DNA from 2 places in the Janthinobacterium sp. GW460-12-1-14-LB5 genome. Region 1 is predicted to be linked to the other one. Evidence: riboswitches for the same ligand, from Rfam matches in the RefSeq annotation. Region 1 holds a riboswitch; the other holds the start of a gene.
What was found. Region 1 has a riboswitch for thiamine pyrophosphate ahead of thiC (phosphomethylpyrimidine synthase ThiC). Riboswitches for the same ligand answer to the same signal wherever they lie in the genome.
Positions count from the first base shown of each region.

Region 2: linked by a shared signal. The riboswitch ahead of AC07X6_RS03955 (TonB-dependent siderophore receptor) and the one ahead of thiC (phosphomethylpyrimidine synthase ThiC) in region 1 are both predicted to bind thiamine pyrophosphate.

Region 1 covers NZ_JBWKYD010000006.1:150,830-161,944, reverse strand. The annotation lists gene AC07X6_RS08050 (Crp/Fnr family transcriptional regulator) at 1-705, shown strand, start outside; gene AC07X6_RS08045 (hybrid sensor histidine kinase/response regulator) at 753-2,657, shown strand; gene AC07X6_RS08040 (response regulator) at 2,686-3,492, shown strand; gene AC07X6_RS08035 (hypothetical protein) at 3,545-3,799, shown strand; TPP riboswitch at 3,908-4,023, shown strand; gene thiC (phosphomethylpyrimidine synthase ThiC) at 4,103-6,016, shown strand; gene thiS (sulfur carrier protein ThiS) at 6,037-6,240, shown strand; gene AC07X6_RS08020 (thiazole synthase) at 6,266-7,060, shown strand; gene thiD (bifunctional hydroxymethylpyrimidine kinase/phosphomethylpyrimidine kinase) at 7,060-7,824, shown strand; gene thiE (thiamine phosphate synthase) at 7,835-8,458, shown strand; gene AC07X6_RS08005 (ANTAR domain-containing response regulator) at 8,537-9,172, shown strand; gene AC07X6_RS08000 (S-(hydroxymethyl)glutathione dehydrogenase/class III alcohol dehydrogenase) at 9,387-10,493, shown strand; gene AC07X6_RS07995 (hypothetical protein) at 10,677-11,115, shown strand, end outside.
Region 2 covers NZ_JBWKYD010000003.1:161,106-172,220, forward strand. The annotation lists gene AC07X6_RS03910 (chemotaxis protein CheW) at 1-394, opposite strand, end outside; gene arfB (alternative ribosome rescue aminoacyl-tRNA hydrolase ArfB) at 589-987, shown strand; gene AC07X6_RS03920 (flagellar assembly protein A) at 988-2,847, opposite strand; gene AC07X6_RS03925 (hypothetical protein) at 3,117-3,506, opposite strand; gene ompR (osmolarity response regulator transcription factor OmpR) at 3,771-4,472, shown strand; gene AC07X6_RS03935 (sensor histidine kinase family protein) at 4,486-5,844, shown strand; gene AC07X6_RS03940 (Imm26 family immunity protein) at 5,911-6,390, opposite strand; gene AC07X6_RS03945 (ferritin family protein) at 6,484-6,789, opposite strand; gene AC07X6_RS03950 (iron-containing alcohol dehydrogenase) at 6,932-8,089, shown strand; TPP riboswitch at 8,156-8,253, shown strand; gene AC07X6_RS03955 (TonB-dependent siderophore receptor) at 8,339-10,498, shown strand; gene AC07X6_RS03960 (AAA family ATPase) at 10,495-11,043, opposite strand; gene pnuC (nicotinamide riboside transporter PnuC) at 11,043-11,115, opposite strand, start outside.

The DNA.
Region 1 (11,115 bases):
CAAAACCATTTGCTCGCCGCCATGCTCGACGCCGATTTCGCGCGCCTGGCTCCCCATCTGGAGCAAGTCTCCATGCTGCTGGGCGACGTGATCTACGACTCGGGCGACAAGCTGCAGCACGTGTACTTTCCCACCACGGCCATCGTTTCCATCCATTACCTGCTGGAAAACGGCGGCTCGTCGGAAATTGCCGGCGTCGGCAACGAGGGCATCGTGGGCGTGTCGCTATTTATGGGCGGCAACTCGACACCGAGCCGTGCCGTCGTGCAGACGGGCGGCGTCGGCTACCGGCTCAAGGCCCATCTGCTGATGGAAGAATTCGACCGCGCCGGACCCGTCATGCGCTTGCTGCTGCGCTATACGCAAGCCCTGATCACGCAAATGTCGCAGACGGCCGTATGCAACCGCCACCATACGGTGGAACAGCAATTGTGCCGCTGGCTGCTGCTGACCATGGACCGCCTGCCGAACCGCGAGCTGACCATGACGCAGGAACTGATCGCCAACATGCTGGGCGTGCGCCGCGAAGGCGTGACGGAAGCGGCGGGGCGCCTGCAGCAGCGCGGCCTCATCAGTTATCGGCGCGGCCATATCACGGTGCAGGACCGCGCCGGCCTCGAAGGCAATGTGTGCGAATGCTATGGCGTGGTGAAGAAGGAATTCGCGCGCCTGCTGTCGGACGTGCGCCAGCGCCAAGGCCGCTAGGCGCCGCATTTCCGTCCCCTTTATTGTTGTCATAGCCCAGGCTACCCATGCACTCAGTTGAAAATAACCCTAACCGCGCCCCGTCGCGCTGGCCCATGGCATTGGCGTTTTCGTTCAGCGCCATCGCCCTGCTGGCCGTCGGCGCGCTGGCCTGGCGCGCGCCGTTCGAGACGGCCTGCGTCATCGACGCACTGGTCTTCCTGCTGCTGATGCTGCTCGTGGCGCTGTACCGGCGCACCGTGGCGGCCAGCCTGCCGCGCCAGTTGCTCAAGGCGGGCGCCCTGCAGGATGCCATCTTTAACAGCGCCAATTTCTCGTGCATCGCCACCGATGCGCAGGGCGTGATCCAGATTTTCAACGTGGGCGCCGAACGCATGCTCGGCTATGCGGCCAGCGACGTGGTGGACAAGCTGACGCCGGCCGGTATTTCCGACGCGCAAGAAATCGTCGCCCGCGCGGCCGCCCTCAGCGCCGAACTCGACACGCCCATCACGCCGGGCGTGGAAGCGCTCGTGTTCAAGGCCACGCGCGGCATCGAAGACATCTATGAACTGACGTATATCCGCAACGATGGCAGCCGTTTCCCCGCCATCGTTTCCGTGACGGCCTTGCGCGATGCGCAGAGCAAGGTCATCGGCTATCTGCTGATCGGCACCGATAACACGGTGCGCAAGCAGGTCGAGGCGGAACAGGCGCTGCTGGACCAGCGCCTGCGCGAACAGCAGGCGTATACGCGCTCGCTGGTCGAGACCAATAATGCCGAGCTGAAGAAGGCGCGCCTGGTGGCGGAAAAGGCCAACCGCGCCAAGTCCGAATTCCTCTCGAGCATGAGCCATGAATTGCGCACGCCCCTGAACGCCGTGCTGGGTTTCGCCCAGCTGATGGCGTCCGACGTGCCGCCGCCGAGCCCGCCGCAGCAGCGCTCGATCGAGCAAATCCTCAAGGGCGGCTGGTATCTCTTGCGTTTGATCAATGAAATCCTCGACCTGGCCATGATCGAATCGGGCAAGGTCACCCTGTCGCAGGAAGCGATGTCGCTGCTCGACGTGCTGCAGGATTGCCAGGCCATGATCGCGCCGCAGGCGGAAAAGCGCGGCATCCGCATGCATTTCCCCCGCTGCGGCAAGGCTTTTTATGTGCATGCGGACCGCACGCGCGTGAAACAGGTGATGATCAACCTGCTGTCGAACGCCATCAAGTACAACCAGGGCGGCGGCGCCGTCACCGTCGAATGCAGCGGGCATGGCGACAAGGTGCGCGTGAGCGTGCGCGACAGCGGCGCCGGCCTCGACGCGGCCCAGGTGGCGCAGCTGTTCCAGCCGTTTAATCGCCTGGGACAGGAAAACAGCACGGAAGAGGGCACGGGCATCGGCCTCGTCGTCACCAAGCAACTGGTCGAATTGATGGGCGGCACCATCGGCGTCGACAGTGCCGTCGGCGTGGGCACCACGTTCTGGTTCGAGCTGGCCGCCAGCAGCGCGCCGGAACTGGTGCTGGGCGACGGCGACGCGCTGCCGCAGGTGCAGGAGCCGCAGGAAAGCCTGCGCACCTTGCTCTACGTGGAAGACAATCCCGCCAACCTGGCGCTGGTCGAGCAATTGATCGCCCGCCGCAGCGACTTGAAGTTGCTGACGGCCATCGATGCGCACCTGGGCATCGACCTGGCGCGCACCTACCAGCCGGACGTGATCTTGATGGATATCAACTTGCCCGGCATCAGCGGCTACGGCGCGCTGCACATCCTGCATGATGATCCCCTCACCAGCCACATTCCCGTCATGGCCCTGTCGGCCAACGCCGTGCCGCGCGACATCGAAAAAGGCTTGCAAGCGGGCTTCTTCCGTTATCTGACCAAGCCGATCAAGGTCGTCGAATTCATGGACGCGCTCGACGTGGCCCTGCACCATGCAGCCGCGCACGGCCTGGCCGACGACACTCACGCAATACGCTAATTCAGCACTCAATTTTAGGAATACCGCCATGCTTCAAGCCACCGAGATCCTGAACGCCAGCATCCTCATCGTCGACGACCAGGAGGCGAACGTCATGCTGCTGGAACAGGTGCTGCGCAATGCCGGCTACACGCGCATCACGTCCACCATGGACCCGCAAGCCGTGCGCGCGCTGCACCAGCAGCACCGCTACGACCTGATCCTGCTCGACTTGCAGATGCCGGAAATGGATGGTTTCGAAGTCATGGAAGGCTTGCGCGACCTCGAGGCGGGCAGCTACCTGCCCGTGCTGGTGATTACGGCCCAGCCCGGCCACAAGCTGCGCGCCCTGCAGGCGGGCGCCAAGGATTTCGTCAGCAAGCCCTTCGACCTGGTGGAAGTCAAGACGCGCATCCACAACATGCTGGAAGTGCGCTTGCTGTACCAGAAGCTGGCCGAATACAACAAATCGCTGGAACAGATGGTGGAAGACCGCACGGCGGAGTTGCGCGAAAGCGAAGCGCGCTTCCAGCGCTTCACGGAACTGTCGTCCGACTGGTACTGGGAGCAGGATGCGCAGGGCAATTTGACGCGCTTTTCCGGCCCCGTGGCTGAAATGCTGGGCATCGGCAGCGAGGAAGAGCCGCAGCGCTGGAATGCCGCCGAGCGCGCCTTGCTCGACGCCAAGATCGCCGCGCGCGAACCGTTTCTCGATTTCATCTACAGCCGCGCCAACCTGGACGGCAGCACGCAGTATCTGCAGGTCAGCGGCGAACCGATGTTCGACAATGGCAGCCGCTTCATCGGCTACCGCGGCATCGGCCTCGATGTCACGGAGCGCCATCGCGCTGTTTGATTGCCGACCGTTGATTTATACTTGGTGCCATCGATACAGACCAGGAAAAATCATGACTGACAAATCTCCCTCCTACTGGTTCCCCGCCAAGACCTATGGCTGGGGCTGGGGCTTGCCCATCACCTGGCAGGGCTGGCTGGTGTTCCTGGCCGCGCTGGCGCTGTTCGCCTGCGGCGCCTTCCTGTTCCCGCCGCAAACCATGCTGGTCGCTTACATCGTGTATGAAGCGGCCATTGTGGCCGTGCTCATTTTCATCTGCCAGCGCAAGGGCGAACCGACCAGCTGGCGCTGGGGCAAGAAGAAATAAGCGTGACGCCGTCTGCTGCATTGCAGCAGATGCGCAAACACGACACCGGCAAGAAATCATCTGGCCACGCGGCGCGAACCGCGTATAATTGGCTCGCTGCCGCAAGGCGGCAAACGCTAGGGGTCCTGCCTTTCGCTGTGGAAACACAGTGCAAGCGCGGGTGAGAAATACCCTCCGAACCTGATCTGGATAATGCCAGCGAAGGGAAGCTTTAGGATGACTGCACCCCGCTTTTCCGCGTGCGTAATTCCGAACCTCCTTAGCTGGCTCCAGGCTTAAAAATAGTCTAGCCAAGGAGCCAAAATGAACGCCAACCCGAAATTCCTCTCCGCCACCGCCACGGTCGACGAAGCTGCCATCGCGCCGCTGCCCAATTCGCGCAAGATCTACGTCGAAGGCAGCCGTCCCGACATCCGCGTGCCCATGCGCGAAATCAGCCAGTCCGACACGGAAGCGTCGTTCGGCGGCGAAAAGAATCCGCCCATCTACGTGTACGACACCTCCGGCCCGTACACGGATCCGGACGTGAACATCGACATCCGCTCGGGCCTCGATACGCCGCGCCTGCCGTGGATCATGGAGCGGGCCGACACGGAAGAATTGCCCGGCCCCACCTCCGACTACGGCATCGCCCGCCTGGCGGACCCGAAGCTGGCCGAGCTGCGTTTCAACTTGCACCGCAAGCCGCGCCGCGCCATTGCCGGCAAGAACGTGACGCAAATGCATTACGCGCGCCAAGGCATCATCACGCCGGAAATGGAGTTCGTCGCCATCCGCGAAAACATGCGCCGTCAGGAATACTTGCGCGAACTCAAGGCTTCCGGCCCCATGGGCGAACGCCTGGCCGACCTGATGGGCCGCCAGCATCCGGGCCAGTCGTTCGGTGCCAGCATCCCGGCCGAGATCACGCCGGAATTCGTGCGCGAGGAAATCGCCCGCGGCCGCGCCATCATTCCCGCCAACATCAATCACCCGGAAGTCGAACCGATGATTATCGGCCGCAATTTCCTCGTGAAAATCAACGCAAACATCGGCAATTCCGCCGTGACGTCTTCCATCGGCGAGGAAGTGGAAAAGATGACCTGGGCCATCCGCTGGGGCGGCGATAACGTGATGGACTTGTCCACCGGCAAGCACATCCACGAAACGCGCGAATGGATCGTGCGCAACAGTCCCGTACCGATTGGCACCGTGCCCATCTACCAGGCGCTGGAAAAGGTCAACGGCAAGGCCGAAGATTTAACTTGGGAAATCTTCCGCGACACCCTCATTGAACAGGCCGAGCAGGGCGTCGACTACTTCACCATCCACGCGGGCGTGCTGCTGCGCTATGTGCCGATGACGGCCAAGCGGCTGACGGGCATCGTCTCGCGCGGCGGCTCCATCATGGCGAAATGGTGCCTGGCGCACCACCAGGAATCGTTCCTGTACACGCATTTCGAAGAAATCTGCGAAATCATGAAGGCCTACGACGTGTCGTTCTCGCTGGGCGACGGCTTGCGCCCCGGCTCCATCTACGACGCCAATGACGAAGCGCAGTTGGGCGAACTGAAGACCCTGGGCGAGCTGACGCAGGTTGCCTGGAAGCACGATGTACAGGTAATGATCGAAGGCCCGGGCCACGTACCCATGCAACTCATTAAAGAAAACATGGACTTGCAGCTGGAACAGTGCGGCGAAGCACCGTTCTACACCCTGGGACCGTTGACCACCGACATCGCGCCCGGCTACGACCACATCACTTCGGGCATCGGCGCGGCCATGATAGGCTGGTACGGCACGGCCATGCTGTGCTACGTGACGCCGAAGGAACACCTGGGCTTGCCCAACAAGGCAGACGTCAAGGATGGCATCATCACGTACAAGATCGCGGCGCACGCGGCCGACCTGGCGAAAGGCCATCCGGGCGCGCAAATCCGCGACAACGCCCTGTCGAAAGCCCGCTTCGAATTCCGCTGGGACGACCAGTTCAACATCGGCCTGGACCCGGACAAGGCGCGCGAATTCCACGATGAAACCTTGCCCAAGGATTCGGCCAAGGTGGCGCATTTCTGCTCCATGTGCGGCCCCCATTTCTGTTCGATGAAGATCACGCAGGAAGTGCGCGAATACGCGGCCGGCATGGGCATCGCGGAAGACAAGGCGCTCAAGCAGGGCATGGAAATCAAGGCCATCGAGTTCATCAAGAACGGCGCCGAGCTGTACCGCAAGGTCTGAAGGAGAGCGTGATGCCTGCATTGATATCCATCACGCTCAACGGCGCGCCGCACCAGGTGCCGCCGGGGCAGACACTTGACCAATTGATCGCCGCGCTGTCGCTGGAAAACCAGGCGCTGGCGCTGGCCGTCAACCGCAACGTCGTGCCGCGCAAGGCGTGGCAGGACAGGGTACTGGAAACCCAGGACCAAGTGGAAATTGTACGCGCGATTGGCGGCGGTTGAGTTGAGAATAGACAAGGAAAAGCACATGAATACCGCAACACATGACGACCTGCTGACCATCGCAGGCAAGCAATATCAATCGCGCTTGCTGGTGGGCAGCGGCAAGTACAAGGATTTGCCGCAGACGCGCGAAGCGACGGACGCTGCCGAGGCGCAGATCATCACGGTGGCGATTCGCCGCGTGAATATCGGGCAAGACCCGAACGCGCCCAGCCTGCTCGACTTCGTGCCGCCGGACCAGTACACGATTTTGCCGAACACGGCCGGCTGCTACAACGCGAAAGATGCCGTCTACACGCTGCAGCTGGCGCGCGAGCTGCTGGGCGGGCGCAATCTGGTGAAACTGGAAGTGCTGGGCGATGAAAAGACCCTGTTTCCGCACATGCCGGAAACGTTAATTGCCGCCGAAGCGCTGGTCAAGGATGGCTTTGACGTGATGGTCTACTGCAGCGACGATCCCATCCAGGCGAAAATTCTGGAAGACATCGGCTGCGTGGCCGTCATGCCGCTGGCCTCGCTGATCGGCTCGGGCATGGGCATCCTGAACCCGTGGAATTTGTCGCTGATCATCGACCAGGCCAAAGTGCCCGTGCTCGTCGACGCGGGCGTGGGCACGGCGTCGGATGCGGCCATCGCCATGGAACTCGGTTGCGATGGCGTGCTGATGAATACGGCCATCGCCGGCGCGGGCGACCCCGTGCGCATGGCGCGTGCCATGAAACTGGCCGTGCGGGCCGGGCGCGAAGCGTTTCTGGCGGGGCGCATGCCGCGCAAATTTGCCGCTTCCCCATCGTCGCCGATGGCGGGCCGCCTGGCGTGATGGTGCCAACGTTGTCGACGGTGCTGGTGTTTGCCGGCGTCGATCCTTCGGGCGGCGCCGGCATCGCCGCCGATATTATCGCCATTGCGGCGCAGGGCGCGCATGCGCTGCCCGTCGTGACGGCGTTGACGGTGCAGGACAATGACCGCGTGTTTGCTGTCGAGCCTGTGGCGCCGGAATTGCTGCGCCGGCAAGCGCAGGCGCTGATAGCCAAGATGGCGATTCATGCCGTGAAAATCGGCATTCCCGGCAGCGCGGCGAATGCGGCCGTCATCGCGCAGCTGATCGCGCAATTGCGCCAAACCCGGCCGGACTTGCCCGTGGTGCTCGATCCCGTGCTGGCCAGCGGCCATGGCGACGTGCTCAGCCGGGACGACGCCGTGCTGGCGCTGGCACCCTTGCTGCCGGTGACGACCGTGATGGTGCCGAACGGGCCGGAAGCGCTGGTCCTCGGTGGAGCAGACAACCTGCTTGCGCAAGGCTGCCGGCACGTGCTGGTGACGGGCGGCCATGGCGAAGGCGCGACGGTCATCAACCGCTGGTTCGGCGCCGAAGGCGGCGAGCGCGAGTGGCGCTGGCCCCGGCTGCCCGGCGAGTTTCACGGCAGCGGCTGCACCCTGGCCTCGGCCATTGCGGCGCAACTGGCGCTGGGGCAGGCGCTGCCGGAAGCGCTTGATCTGGCGCAAGCCTATTGCCATGCGGCCTTGTCCCATGCGTATGCGATTGCGCCCGGACAACGCATGCCGCAACGATTCTTTACATAAGGAAAACATCATGCGTGGACTGTATCTGGTCACCCCGAACTGGGACGACACCGACCGCCTGCTCGACATCACGGAACAGGCTTTGCACGGCGGCGTGGCCCTGCTGCAATACCGTCACAAGAGCGCCGACGCGGACCAGCGGCGCGAGCAGGCGGGCGCCCTGCTGGCCCTGGCCCGCAAGTATGGCGTGCCCTTCATCATCAACGATTTTATCGAGCTGTGCGAGGAGCTCGACGCGGACGGCGTGCACGTGGGCGGCACGGATGCGTCCGTGGCGCAGGTGCGCGCCCGGCTGGGCAAGGACAAGATCGTCGGCGCTTCCTGCTATGGCGACATGGCCCTGGCACGGACGGCCGAGGCCGGCGGCGCCAGCTACGTGGCCTTCGGCGGCTTTTATCCCTCGCTGGTGAAAAAGTATCCGGTGACCACGCCACTCGATATCGTGCTGCAAGCCAAACGCGAGATCGTTTTGCCCTGCGTGGTGATCGGCGGCATGACGCCGGAGAACGCGGCGCCGCTGGTGGCGCGCGGCGCCGACATGGTGGCGGCCATCAGCAGCGTATTTAACAATGGATACGAGGCAGATGATGTGGATATTGCAGTGCAGCAATTCAATCAATTATTTGCGGCGTGAGCATGGGAGTGCGGGGCTGATTTGGGGCAATAATCGGCATATAATAAGAGCATCATTCATTACCGAGGTCCCCCACCCATGAGTCAGCCAGCCGCCGCGAAACGCCTTATCCTGATCGTTGACGATGACCAGCTGCTGTTGGAATTCCTCGGCGAAGTCCTGCGCCATGCCGGCTACGAGACGGCCCTGGCCCATTCGGCCGAAGTGGCGCTGCAGCTGATCGCCCAGCGCGAGCCGGACCTGGCCTTGCTCGACATCCACATGCCGGGCATGTCCGGCCTGGAGCTGGCCAAGCGCCTGCATGGCGAGACGGGCGTGCCCTTCATGTTCCTGTCCGGCAGCGGCGACAGCGAATCGGGCAAGCAGGCGGCCGCCTACGGCGCCGTCGGCTACGTGGTAAAACCCGTCGATGAAGGCCGTTTGATGCCTGCGTTCGAAGCGGGCCTGGCGCGTGCCGACGAGATCCGCCAGCTGCGCCGTACCGAGCTGAACCTGAACGCGGCGCTGGCCGCGGGACGCGAAACGAGCCTGGCCGTGGGCTTGCTGATGGGCAAATTCCAGACGGACCGCAACACGGCGTTCGAAGTGCTGCGCGACCACGCCCGCTCCAGCCGCCGCAAGATCAATGAAATCGCCAGCCAGCTGCTGCTGGCCGAGGAAACCCTGAACGGCTTGCACGGTGCATTTTTGAACCGGGCAAAGAAGAACGTCTGAGAAAATCTACTGCGCGGTGCGATTTGCGGCCGGCGATGCTCACTGTGCATGCGCACAGCTGCGCTTCTCGGCCACAACTCACATCCGCTCGCTACGATTTTGTCAGACGTCGTGGCGTTCCGAACGGGCGTGCACTCGTCATCGGCGAATTGTCTTGCTATCATGGTTAATGCTGGCGCGCTGTAGCGCACCTTAAAATTTTGACAGGACACACATGAAAACCAAAGCAGCGATTGCCTGGAAGGCGGGCGCCCCGTTGACCATCGAAGAAGTCGACCTGGCCGGCCCGCGCGAGGGCGAGGTATTGGTCGAGATCAAGGCCACGGGCATTTGCCATACCGATTACTACACCCTGTCGGGCGCCGATCCGGAAGGCATCTTCCCGTCCATCCTCGGACATGAAGGTGCCGGCATCGTCGTCGACGTGGGGCCGGGCGTGAAAAGCCTGAAAAAGGATGACCACGTCATTCCCCTGTACACGCCGGAATGCCGCCAGTGCAAATTCTGCCTGTCGCAAAAAACGAACTTGTGCCAGTCGATCCGCTCCACGCAGGGTCGCGGCCTGATGCCGGACGCCACCTCGCGCTTCTCCATCGACGGCAAGCCCATCTTCCACTACATGGGCACCTCCACCTTCTCGAACTACATCGTCGTGCCGGAAATCGCCCTGGCGAAGATCCGCGAAGACGCGCCGTTCGACAAGGTTTGCTACATCGGCTGCGGCGTCACCACCGGCGTGGGCGCCGTGCTGTTCACGGCCAAGGTCGAGGCGGGCGCCAACGTGGTCGTGTTCGGCCTGGGCGGCATCGGCCTGAACGTGATCCAGGCGGCGAAGATGGTCGGCGCCGACAAGATTATTGGCGTCGACATCAACCCGGCGCGCCAGGCCATCGCGCGCAAGTTCGGCATGACGCATTTCGTCAATGCCAACGAAGTGGAAAACGTCGTCGACACCATCGTGCAGCTGACGGACGGCGGCGCCGACTATTCGTTCGAATGCATAGGCAACACCACCACCATGCGCCAGTCGCTCGAGTGCTGCCACAAGGGCTGGGGCCAGTCCATCATCATCGGCGTGGCGGCGGCGGGCCAGGAAATTTCCACGCGTCCATTCCAGCTGGTGACGGGGCGCGTGTGGAAAGGTTCCGCCTTCGGCGGCGCGCGCGGCCGCACGGACGTGCCGAAGATCGTCGACTGGTATATGGAAGGCAAGCTCAATATCGACGATTTGATCACACACAGGCTGAAGCTCGATGATATCAATCAAGGTTTCGATCTGATGAAGAGCGGCGAATCGATCCGCTCCGTCGTGCTGTACTAATACATTACGCCGTACCACGGCGTTTTTGCGGAGGCTGCGGCCTCCGTTTTTTTTGCCCGCTTGCCATCCATCGCCCATGTTTGCCGTCCAGTCGGGTCTTTTTGCAGCCTGTCGCAGCGCGCTGGAAGCCAGGTCCGCTTGCCGCTACAGTCAACGCTCCACTACTTTTGCGACGAGGCAGCCATGTCCACTTCCCACCGTTTGATCCTCAGCCTGGCCGGTATCCTGCTTGGCGGCAGCGCGCTGGCCGTACAGCCGCCGCAGCCTCCTGCGCCACCGGCCCCGCCTGCCGCGCCCAGCGTGCAGGTCAGCCGTTCGCTCGACAAGGGCGAAAGCTATGCGCTGGTCGACGGCACCAGGGATGGCGAGGGCGTCATCGTCGTCGACAGCGATATGCACTCGCAACAGGTGGAAAAGCTCAAGCGCTCGATCAAGGGGCCATTCCTGTGGTTCCGCGACCAGGGGCAGGCTTACGTGCTGCAGGATGCCGCCTTGCTGGGCAAGGTGCGGGCGGCATGGCAGCCCTCGAAACAGCTCGGCAAGCAGATGGGCGCGCTCGGCGATCAAATGGGCGCGCATGGCAAGGCCATGGGCGAAATGGGCCGCAAGATGGGCGCCCGCA
Region 2 (11,115 bases), on a different contig from region 1:
GGCCCAGCAGGTAATCGGCTTCCGTGTCGCCCAAACCGGGCACGGCGGCGATGTCGGCCGGCGCCAGGCTGACGATGTCGGTGACGCCGTCGACCACCATGCCCATCACGCCATTGCTCAGTTGCAAGATGATCACGTCGGTGGCGGGGTCGGGCGCGCCGTGGGTGCTGCCGAACGCGGCGCGCATGTCGACGATGGGAATGATCACGCCGCGCGAGACGGCCACGCTTTGCAGCACTTCCCCTTCCGAGGAAAAGCGGTCAAGTTCCTTCAGCGGGCGCAATTCCCGCACGCAGCGATAATCGAGGCCGTATTCCAGGCCGCCCAGCCGGAAGCTCAAGTACTGCGTCAGGTATTGGGCCGATGCGGCGCCAGGCGTGGTCGTGGGCTGCATGGTGTTCCTTTCATCCGGTAAGCGCTGCCAGATGCGCAGTGGCGCAACGTTGGCCCCATGCTAACCAGCATCGCCGCCGCCAGCGTTGAGAAACATCAACTTTCCAGGAAGACAGCACCGTGTGCGGCCACGGCCTTGCGCCGGCGCAGCCATCTTCCCTTACAATAGCCCCATCGTTTCCCCACAGGCAGGCCATGCAACACCTCGTCAATCCCGCTGAAGTTGAATTTTCCGCCATCCGCGCCCAAGGGCCGGGCGGGCAGCATGTCAACAAGGTGTCCAGCGCCATCCATCTGCGCTTCCCCATTGCCGCCTCGTCGCTGCCGGAAGCGTACAAGGAGCGCCTGCTGGCCCTGCGCGACAGCCGCATCAGCAAGGATGGCGTGCTGGTGCTCAAGGCGCAGCAGTCGCGCAGCCAGGAACAGAACAAGGAAGAAGCCTTGCGGCGCCTGCAGGAAATCATCGACAGCGTGACCTTCCTGCCCGCCGTGCGCCGCGCCACCAAGCCCACGCGCAGCTCGCAGCGGCGCCGCCTCGACAGCAAGAGCACGCACAGCGTCTTGAAACAGTCGCGCGGAAAAGTGACGGATTAACTACGGCGGCGGCTGGTACGTCCAGTCCAGGCTGCCTGTGCTGTCTGCAAACACGGCTTGCGTCACCGGCGTGGCGCTGCGCAACAGCGCCTTGATCTCTTTCGGCGGCCGGTCGTAGACCTTGGCCTGCCCGGGCGGCACGACCAGGGCGCGCACCGTCGTTTCGCCATCGACCAGGCCCAGGGTGCAGCGCGACTGGCCGGCCGTCGCCTGCCGCTCCTGGCGCAGCTGCGCCACCAGCGCCAGCATCTGCGCGTGCAGGATTTCCGACTGTTTGACTTCCAGCCGCAGCCGCGCCACTTCCTTCAGGACGGGGGCGATGCGCGCGGCCAGCTTGTCGTACTGCAACTGTTGCGCCGGCTGCAGCTGCAATTCGCCGCGCCGCAGCTGGCCCGCCAGGGCCAGGTAATTGCGCACCTCGGGCAATTGCGCGATGGCATCGATTTCCTGCTGGCGCTTGTGCTGCAACTGCTGGTATTGCGCCGCCTTCGCCAGGCTTTCCGCGATTCTCTGCTCCAGGACGCTCAAATCGGGCACCAGCGGGAACAGCAGCATCTCCACCTGCCTGCGCGGACCGGCGCTGCCGATGCGGATGATGCGCGCCGCCACGGCGCAGCCTTCAGCCAGTTCAATGACGACCTCGTCGGCGATGATTTCGCAATTGCTGGCGCTGTCGATCACCACGCGCGTGCCGGCGATGACGCAGCTTTCGGCGCGCTTCACGTGCACTTCGCCGCTGAGCGCCTGCAGCACGGAACCGGAAGCGACGCCCTCGACGCGCACGTCGCCGTGTTCATTGAAGGCCGTGCCGCCCACCAGGTTGCGCTGCAACAAGATCAGCCCGCCGTGCGAGTGCAAATGCCCATACACGTCGCCATGGATGGTGATGTCGCTGCCGTCAAGCTGGCGCTGCTCCTGCACGTCGCCATATTCCTCGTAGGCGGCGCGCAACTTGAGGTTGCCCGTGGTGCGGCTGCTGACGCCTTCGCGGCTGACGATCTTGTTCTCGATGGAAATCTTGCCGCCCTCATCGACATTCACGTAACCAGCCTGGGTGGCCACGACGAAGTCGCCATCGCTGAAATGCTCGACGGCCGTGCCGGCGCCGGCCACTGTGGCCAGGTCGAGCTCCAGCGGCGCGGGCGGCGGCAGCAGCTTGCCGGCCAGGTCGTAGCCGGGCAAGCCGGGCGCGCCTGGCAGCAGACGCAGCAGGCGCGCGTGTTTCTTGACTTGAGGAAAGCGGTTCTTGAAGCTGAGCAAATCCAGCCGGCCATCGGAGCGTTCGCGCGGCGCATCGTCGCGGTGGATGCCTTGCGACACTTCGGCCAGCCGGGCATCGCGCCCCGGCTGCGGCGGCAGCGCCCGCGCCACCGTGATGCGCTCGGCCTTGCCGCTGCCGAGAATGGCGCGCACGGCCGCACTATCGATGCCGTAGTGCACGCCCTTGCACCACAGGTCGGCCACCAGCTCGTCGAATTCGCGGCGCGCCGGCACCTGGCCATCCGCATCGGCAGGCAAGGCTTCAAAATAAAACTCGGCGCTGTCGCCGCGGATCTTGACCTGTTTATACAGCGCGCGCCGCTGGGGCGGGAATGGCGCCACGCGCACGGCGATGCGCAGCAAGGCATCGCCCTTGGGCACGGCGCGGGGCGCAGGGGCATGGAACAGGGTCAGCAGGAACAAACCGTAATCGAGGCCGGCCAGCAGCTGCCCGGACTGAAATAGTTGCTCGACGGAATTGCGCAGCTGCGCCGGCGCCAGCGACAGGTCCAAAAACACGCCCTCGTCGCGCTGGACGATGCCGCGCGGCAGGCCGGCAGCAGGGACCGCATCAGGAACGGGCACGTCGTCGTCGCTCACCACTCGCCTCCCCCGGCAACACATTCAGAGAATTGTCTCAGTGCACTAGAACAATATCACGGGGCGTGGCGGTGTGCCGGATTAGCATAATCCTGGCGCAACAAACAGGGGAATGAAAAATGGAGATGGATGTTTCAGGTAAAGTCACGACATCTGGCAAGACCGTAGCGAGCGGAAGTGAATTGTGGCCGAGAAGCGGAACTGTACTTTAGTACAGTGAGCATCGCAGGCCACAAGTCGCGACGCGCAGTAGGTATTGCCGGATGTCATCAACGGCGCGGGGGATTCGAGTAAATATCCTGGCCCACTTCGTTGATCTGGCGGCGCAGGTCGCGCCGTTCGTCGGGCGTCATGCGGCCCGTGCGGCGCGACGCATCGGCGCCTTCGCTGGCGCGGCGCTGCTCTTCGGCGCGCGTGTCGAAACTGCGTGCGTCACGCTGTTCGCGCAGTCGCGTATCATTGCTGTTGCTGCGCTGTACCTGCTCATACCGCTGGGCCTGCATTTGCTGCTGGTCGTCACGGCGTGGCGGCGGCTGGTTTTGCGCTGACGCCAGGCTGGCGGCGAACACGGAGCAAACGGCAAAGGCGGACAGCACAGCCGTACGTGCGGCGATAGCTGCGCTGGGAGCGGCGTGAATTTTTTTAGTAAAGATATTCATTGAGTTCCTCTTCCACAATGCCGTATAAACTTAAAGCTGATTTCCACTGTGGCCCCAGTGTATGATGCTTTACACGGTGCAGTAAGAGTAATTGGGTAAAGTTTGTAACACTTTGTAATGGGTCGCCACAGCCCCTTGCCGACGCCGCGCGAGGCGTTACTATAGCAACTAATATACGATAACACGACACCCTAAATGACCACAACCTCCACTACCGGCAGCAACACGACAACGCAATCGATCCATGGCCACCAGGCAAAAATCATGGTGGTCGATGACGATGTGCGCCTGCGCGACCTGCTGCGCCGCTACCTGACTGAACAGGGTTTCAATGTCTTCACGGCAGAGAGCGCAACGGCCATGAACAAGCTGTGGCTGCGCGAACGCTACGACCTGCTGGTGCTCGACCTGATGCTGCCCGGCGAAGACGGCCTGTCCATCTGCCGCCGCCTGCGCGGCGCGGGCGACCAGACGCCGATCATCATGCTGACGGCCAAGGGCGAGGACGTGGATCGCATCGTGGGGCTGGAAATGGGTGCCGACGATTACCTGCCGAAGCCGTTCAACCCGCGCGAACTCGTGGCCCGCATCGGCGCCGTGCTGCGCCGCAAGGGTCCCGATGAAATCCCGGGTGCGCCGTCGGAAACGCCGCAAACCTTCGAATTCGGCGACTTCGTGCTGGATCTGGGCACGCGCACCCTGAAAAAGAACGGCGAAACGGTGCCGCTGACGACCGGTGAATTTTCCGTGCTGAAAGTGTTTGCCCGCCATGCGCGCCAGCCCCTGTCGCGCGAAAAACTGATGGAACTGGCGCGCGGCCGCGAATACGAAGTGTTCGACCGCAGCCTGGACGTGCAGATTTCGCGCCTGCGCAAACTGATCGAACCAGATCCGTCGAGCCCGCTGTTCATCCAGACCGTGTGGGGCCTCGGCTACGTCTTCATCCCGGACGGACAGCCGCGCTGATCGCTGGCGAGGCATGATGAAGCTTGTTCCCGATATCAGCCTGGCGCGGCTGAAAAGCGGCCTGTTCTGGCGCACCTTTTTGCTGCTGGGTACTTTGACCACCGTCAGCATGATCACCTGGATCGGCATGATTTCCGTCATCCAGCGCGAGCCGCAGGCGCAGCAGATTTCCGCCCAGATCATTTCCGTCGTCACCATCACGCATGCGGCACTGACGCACTCGGCGCCCGAGCTGCGGCGCGAGCTGCTGTTCGACCTCGTCAGCAACGAAGGCATCCGCATCTTCTCGCTGGAAGAGGACGACCGCATCGAGCCGCCGCCCGACAATTACCTGATGCCCGACATCGAGGCGCTGGTGAAGGCCAAGCTGGGCAAGGACACGCGCTTTTCCGCGCGCGTCAACGGCGTGGCCGGCTTCTGGGTCAGCTTCAAGATCGACGATGACGAATACTGGCTGATGCTGGACCGCGAGCGCCTGCGCGGCCTGACGGGCTTCCAGTGGCTGGGCTGGGCCAGCCTGGTGTCGCTGCTGTCCTTGCTGGGCGCGGCCATCATTTCCAGCCTGATCAATCTGCCGCTGTCGCGCTTGACGGCGGCCGCGCGCGACATCGCCAAGGGCAAGCAGCCGGCGCCGCTGCCGGAAAAGGGTCCGATCGAGATCATCGAGGCGAACCGCAGCTTCAACCAGATGGTCGATGACTTAAAGCAAGTGGAATCGGACCGCGCCGTGATTTTGGCGGGCATTTCGCACGACTTGCGCACGCCGCTGGCGCGCATGCAGCTGGAAGTGGAAATGGCGAATCTGTCGGACGAGGCGCGCGAAGGCATCCAGTCCGATATCGGGCAGATGGACGCCATCATCGGCCAGTTCCTCGACTACGCCAAGCCGACGGAAGCGTCGAGCTTCACGGACGTTGACCTGAGCGGTTTGCTCAACGACATGGCGCGCGAAGCGATGCGCCTGCCGGACGTGAAGATCAATGCCAGCATCGCCGAAGGCGCGCACGCGATGGGCAACCCCACCGACTTGCGCCGCGTGCTGAACAATCTGATCGAAAATGCGCGCCGCTATGGCAAGACGCCGGGCAGCGACGTGACGGAAATCGATATCGCCTGCCACGTGCGCACCAGCCACGGGGCGAAAAAGGTGATCATCGAGGTGCAGGACCACGGCACGGGCGTGCCGGCGGAAAAGATCGAGCAGCTGATGAAGCCGTTCACCCGCCTCGACACGGCGCGCGGGCAGGCCAACGGCGCCGGCCTGGGCCTGGCCATCGTCGACCGCGTGCTGCTGCGCCACGGGGCCGAATTGCAGGTGCGCAACCGCGAAGGCGGCGGCCTGGCGTTTCAGATCAGCTTGCCGGCGGCATAATTGATGCAGGTTGGATTAGCACGGCATCGCCGTGCGTAATCCAACGCCGATGCCGCCCGGCAGCCATCATGCCGGCGCCTGCTCCGGCGCCAGCAATTTATTCATCAGCAATTCCGTCGCCCCATAGCCGTACAGGGAATCGCTTTCCATGCCCGGCGTATCGAAGGGGATCGATTCCTCGCGGTTCAGCTTGGCAGGGTCGGCGTCCGCATAGCTGGCGCGCCAGGCCCGCTGCAAGGATTCATTGCGGCGGATAAAGGCCGGCATGGGCCAGGCGTCGCGCTCCCAGTGGCGGCTGTCGCCCAGCAGGGGCCAGCGCTCGTTGAGCAAGGCCATGTCGCCCGTGCGCAGGCGGCGCACGGCCTGTTCCGGCCGCAAGCCTTCCACCTCTTCCAGCGTGGGCAGGCTGTCGCGCTTCGGCCCGAACATATACGCCAGCATGATGCGCCCGGCAGGCGCCCTGCGCGCCACCACGCCGACGGCATAGCCGCCGCCCGGCAGGGGCACGGCAAACCAGCTGCCTTCTCGGTATGGTAATGATCTCATCGTTGCAAACTCCCCCAAAATCGTGTTCGGGGCACAGTCTACGCGAAACGATGCGAATGTGGCGCATGGTACGTTACAGCAACAAACCAATAGTTACAATATTTTCTCGTCATAGTGATACTGGGCAACAATCGGCCCCGCCTTGAACAGCGCTTCCTTCATGGCCGTGTCCAGGCGCGCGTCGCGGCGGCGCATCCATTCGAGCAGCATGGCCGCTTCCTTGCGGCTGGTGTCGCCCGCGTGGGCCAGCACGCGGCGCAGTTCCGGGTCGGTGCACGCCTCGAAACGCTGGCTGTTCAAGTCCAGCGCCTGCAGCGCGGCGATGGTGGCGCCGATGGCGCGGTGCATGTCGAGCGCCGTGGCCGGCAAGCCGGATTCTTCCAGTGGGACGGTGGTCATGCGCATTCCTTTTCGCGTGGTGGTGACATCGGCTGCATTCTCCACCGCGCGGACGAAAAGCTCAAGCGTCCACGACACGTTTCCACCCGTTCGGCCATAATCATGGCTCAGCAACAGCGCAAACCTCAGCGGCAGGAGCCCCATGTTCAATTTCGACTTTTACAATCCGACGCAAATCCTCTTCGGCCAGGGCCAGATCGCCGCCATCGCCGGCCTGATCCCGCCGCAGGCGCGGGTCCTGATGACCTACGGCGGCGGCAGCATCCGGCAGAACGGCGTCTACGACGAAGTCAAGGCGGCGCTGGCCGGCCACACGGTGCTGGAATTTGCCGGCATCGAACCGAATCCCAGCTATGAAACCCTGATGCAGGCTGTGGCCATGGTGAAAAGCGAGCGCATCGATTTCCTGCTGGCCGTCGGCGGCGGTTCCGTGGTCGATGGCACCAAGTTCATCGCCGCCGCCGCCCTGCATGAGGGCGAGGCGTGGGACATCCTGGCCAAAGGCGGCAAGATCGTCGAAGCGGCCCTGCCCTTCGGCACCGTGCTGACCTTGCCGGCCACGGGGTCCGAAATGAATGGCTCGGCCGTGATCACGCGCAAGGCCACGCAGGAAAAGCGCTCGTTCATGAGCCGCAAGGTGTATCCTAAATTTTCCGTGCTGGATCCGTCGAAGACGTTCACCTTGCCGCTGCGCCAGGTGGGCAATGGCGTCGTCGATGCGTTTGCGCATGTGATGGAGCAGTATCTGACCTACCCCGTCAATGCTTCCGTGCAGGACCGCTTCGCCGAAGGTATTTTATTGACGCTGATCGAGGAAGGCCCGAAGGCGCTGTCGCAGCCGGACGACTACGACGTGCGCGCCAACGTGATGTGGAGCGCCACCCTGGCCTTGAACGGCCTGATCGGCGTGGGCGTGCCGCAGGACTGGTCCACGCACGCCATCGGCCACGAATTGACGGCCCTGTATGAGCTTGACCACGCGCAAACCCTGGCCATCATCCTGCCCAGCATGTTGCGCGTGCGCAAGCAGGCCAAGCGCGCCAAGCTGCTGCAATATGCGGCCCGCGTGTGGGGCCTCGATGGCGGCGATGAAGACGGCCGCATCGAGGCGGCCATCGCGCGCACGGAATTCTTCTTCCGCCACATGGGCGTCAAGACGCGCCTGGCCGACTATGGCCTGAACCATGCCAGCGTGGACGCCGTCGTGTCCGCCCTGGAAGCGCACGGCATGACGGCGCTGGGCGAACAGCGCGAGGTGACGCCCGCCGTCAGCCGCAAGGTGCTCGAACTGAGTTTATAGATTCGCACCACACTGTTGTAAAACGGTCAGCCGGTGGGACAGCCGGCCGTGCTTCATGCTAAGCTGTCATTTCGCTAGGGGTCCTGGAGCAGTCATCCGGGTGAGAGATACCCTTCGTACCTGATCTGGATAATGCCAGCGAAGGAAAGCGCAAAGTACCTCCCTCCTTTGATAGCTCCTGCGTTGGCGCCAGCCGAACAAGCAGCCTGCCGTGCTCTTTCCCGAGACGGCTTGAACCACGAGCAATCTATGTCCACACCGAATTTATCTGCGCATTTTTCCCGTCCTGTTTTGACCCTGGCCATCATGCACGCGTTTGCCGCGCCTGCCTTCGCCGCAAATGACACCACCGAAGCCGCCGAGCCGCAAGCCCAAAATATGGCTGAAGTCGTCGTCACGGCCAGCAAGGCGCCTGCCGCCAAGCGCGCCTCCGTCGGCGGTTTCAGCGACGCGCCGCTGCTGCAGACGCCCGCGTCCGTCACCGTGATTTCGCAAAAAGACATGCAGGATTTACAGATCCGCAATCTCAGCGACGCCGCCAGGCTCGACGCCAGCATCAACGACGCCTACAACGCCGTCGGCTATGCGGAACAGTTTTCCATCCGCGGCTTCAAGCTCGACAACAATTCCAGCTACCGCAAGGATGGCGTGGCCATTCCTGGCGACACGCAAATTCCGCTGGAAAACAAGGAACGCATCGAAGTGCTGAAGGGCCTGGCCGGCTTGCAGGCGGGCGTGGCCGCGCCGGGCGGCGTGATCGACTTCATCGTCAAGCGCCCGACCAACACGCCATTGCGCACCGTCACCGTGGAAGCGCGCGAGCGGGGCACCCTGTACGGCGCCGTCGACCTGGGCGGCCGCCTGGAAGACACGCGCTTCGGCTACCGGGTCAACGTGGCGGCCGAGCGCCTGCGCTCCTACATCAAGGGCGCCGACGGCAACCGCAAGTTCATTTCCGGAGCCTTCGACTGGCAGATTTCGCCGCAGGCGCTGCTGCAGCTCGATGCCGACTACCAGGACAAGGCGCAGGCCACGGCGCCCGGCTTCCAGCTGCTGAACAATAAAACCTTGCCAACCGGCATCAGTGCCGACGCCATGCTCAACCTGCAGCCGTGGACGCGCCCCGTGGAAACCGTCACCAGCAATATCGGCCTGCGCTTCCAGTACGCGTTCAATGACGACTGGCACGCCACCCTGTCGGCCAACCAGCACTCGTTCAAGCGCGACGATTACACGGCCTTCCCGTACGGCTGCAGCGGACAGGACCTGTACCCCGGCTTCTGCGGCAATGGCGACTACGACGTGTATGACTACCGCAGCCTGGGCGAGACGAAAAAACCGCTGAGCGCGCAAGCCATGATCCAGGGCAAGTTCGCCACCGGTTCCCTGCGCCATGACTTCACGGCCGGCGTCTCGACCTTCCGCCGCAAGGACCGCGCCGGCCTGTACGTGTACGACTGGGTGGGCGTGAGCAACATCTACCAGCCGCAGATCGTCGGCACGTCGCCCGGCGTCACGGGCCCCGTGCGCCTGGTGCGCAAGGATACGGAAAATTCCGTCTTCGTGCAGGAAATCGTCAGCCTGGCGCCGAACTGGAAACTGCATGGCGGCTTGCGCCATATCAATGTCGACGGCTACCAGTACGTGCTCAAGGCCGACACGGAAATCCGCGCCAGGCACGACTTCCTGCTGCCGAATGTATCGCTCGTCTACACCCCGCTCGACAATGTGTCCGTGTATGCGGCCTATTCGCAGGGCATGGAACATGGCGGCACGGCCGACCGCAAGGCGATGAATGCCAATGAAGAGCTGTCGCCGAGCCGCTCGAAGCAGATTGAACTGGGCGCCAAGATGGATGTGACGCCGGACTTCATGCTGGCGGCCAGCCTGTTCCAGATCCGCAAGGGCCTGGAATTCCAGAGCACGGCCGGCTACTTCGTGCGCGAAGGCCAGGCCCAGCACCGCGGCCTGGAATTGTCGGCCCAGGGCAAGGCATCGTCCAGCCTGAGCCTGGGCGCTTCCGTGACGGCCCTGAACAGCCAGCAGTCGGGCACGGGCAGTGCCGACCTCGACGGCAAGCGCGTGCCGAACGTGCCCGCCTTCAAGGCGGCCGTGCATGCGGACTACGCCGTGCAACAAGTGGCGGGCCTGAGCGTGAATGGCAGCTGGGAATATGCGGGCAAGAAAGCGTTTGAGTACAACAACACGACCTTCGTGCCGTCGTACCACGTGTTCAACCTGGGCGCCGCTTACGCCACGCGCATCGCCGGCACGCGCGCCGTGCTGCGCGCCGCCGTCAACAACGTGGCCGACAAGTTCTACTGGCGCGACGTGACGCCGGAATCGGACGGTTACCTGTATCCGGGCGCCAGCCGCACGTTCAAAGTCTCGGCGCAGTTCGATTTTTAATTGAGGGAAATGGCAGACGCCGCAGCGAGCGCCTGTTGCAGCAAAGGCGCCGCCTGTTCCAGGCGCGCCTCCAGGCTGTCGCGCAGCACGTGGTAGGCGATGCCGCGCGCGTCCAGTTCGTCGAGCAGGTAGCGGTAGATCAGCTGGCGCACGGCTTCGGACTCGCGCTGCAAGCCGTCCGCCACCCACGGGCTGTCGGGCGCCGTCACCAGGGTCAGGTCGTACCGCGTGGCATCGGCCAGCGCCGCCAGCCGGGCATCCGCACCGGCAAAGTAATGGCGGCTGTAGACCACCGTCATCAAGGGCGTCGTGTCGCAAAACAGATAGTCGCGGGCTTGCGTGGCAGCGGCCGCTTCGCGCTCGACTTGCGTTCGCGCAATCCCAAACTGGTCGGCCGCGACGGGCACCCTGCCTTGCGTTTCCACAAACTCCCGCAAGTATTCGGGCACCCAGACGGTGCCGTGGCGCTGGGCCATGGCGGCCGCCAGGGTCGACTTGCCCGACGATTCCGCGCCCAGGATGGCCACGCGCACGCAGTGTCCCATCACTTGAGGACCATCGCGCCGGGCGCGGCCGGGGCCGACTTCTTCCAAGCCAGCAAGCCGATGACGGCCATC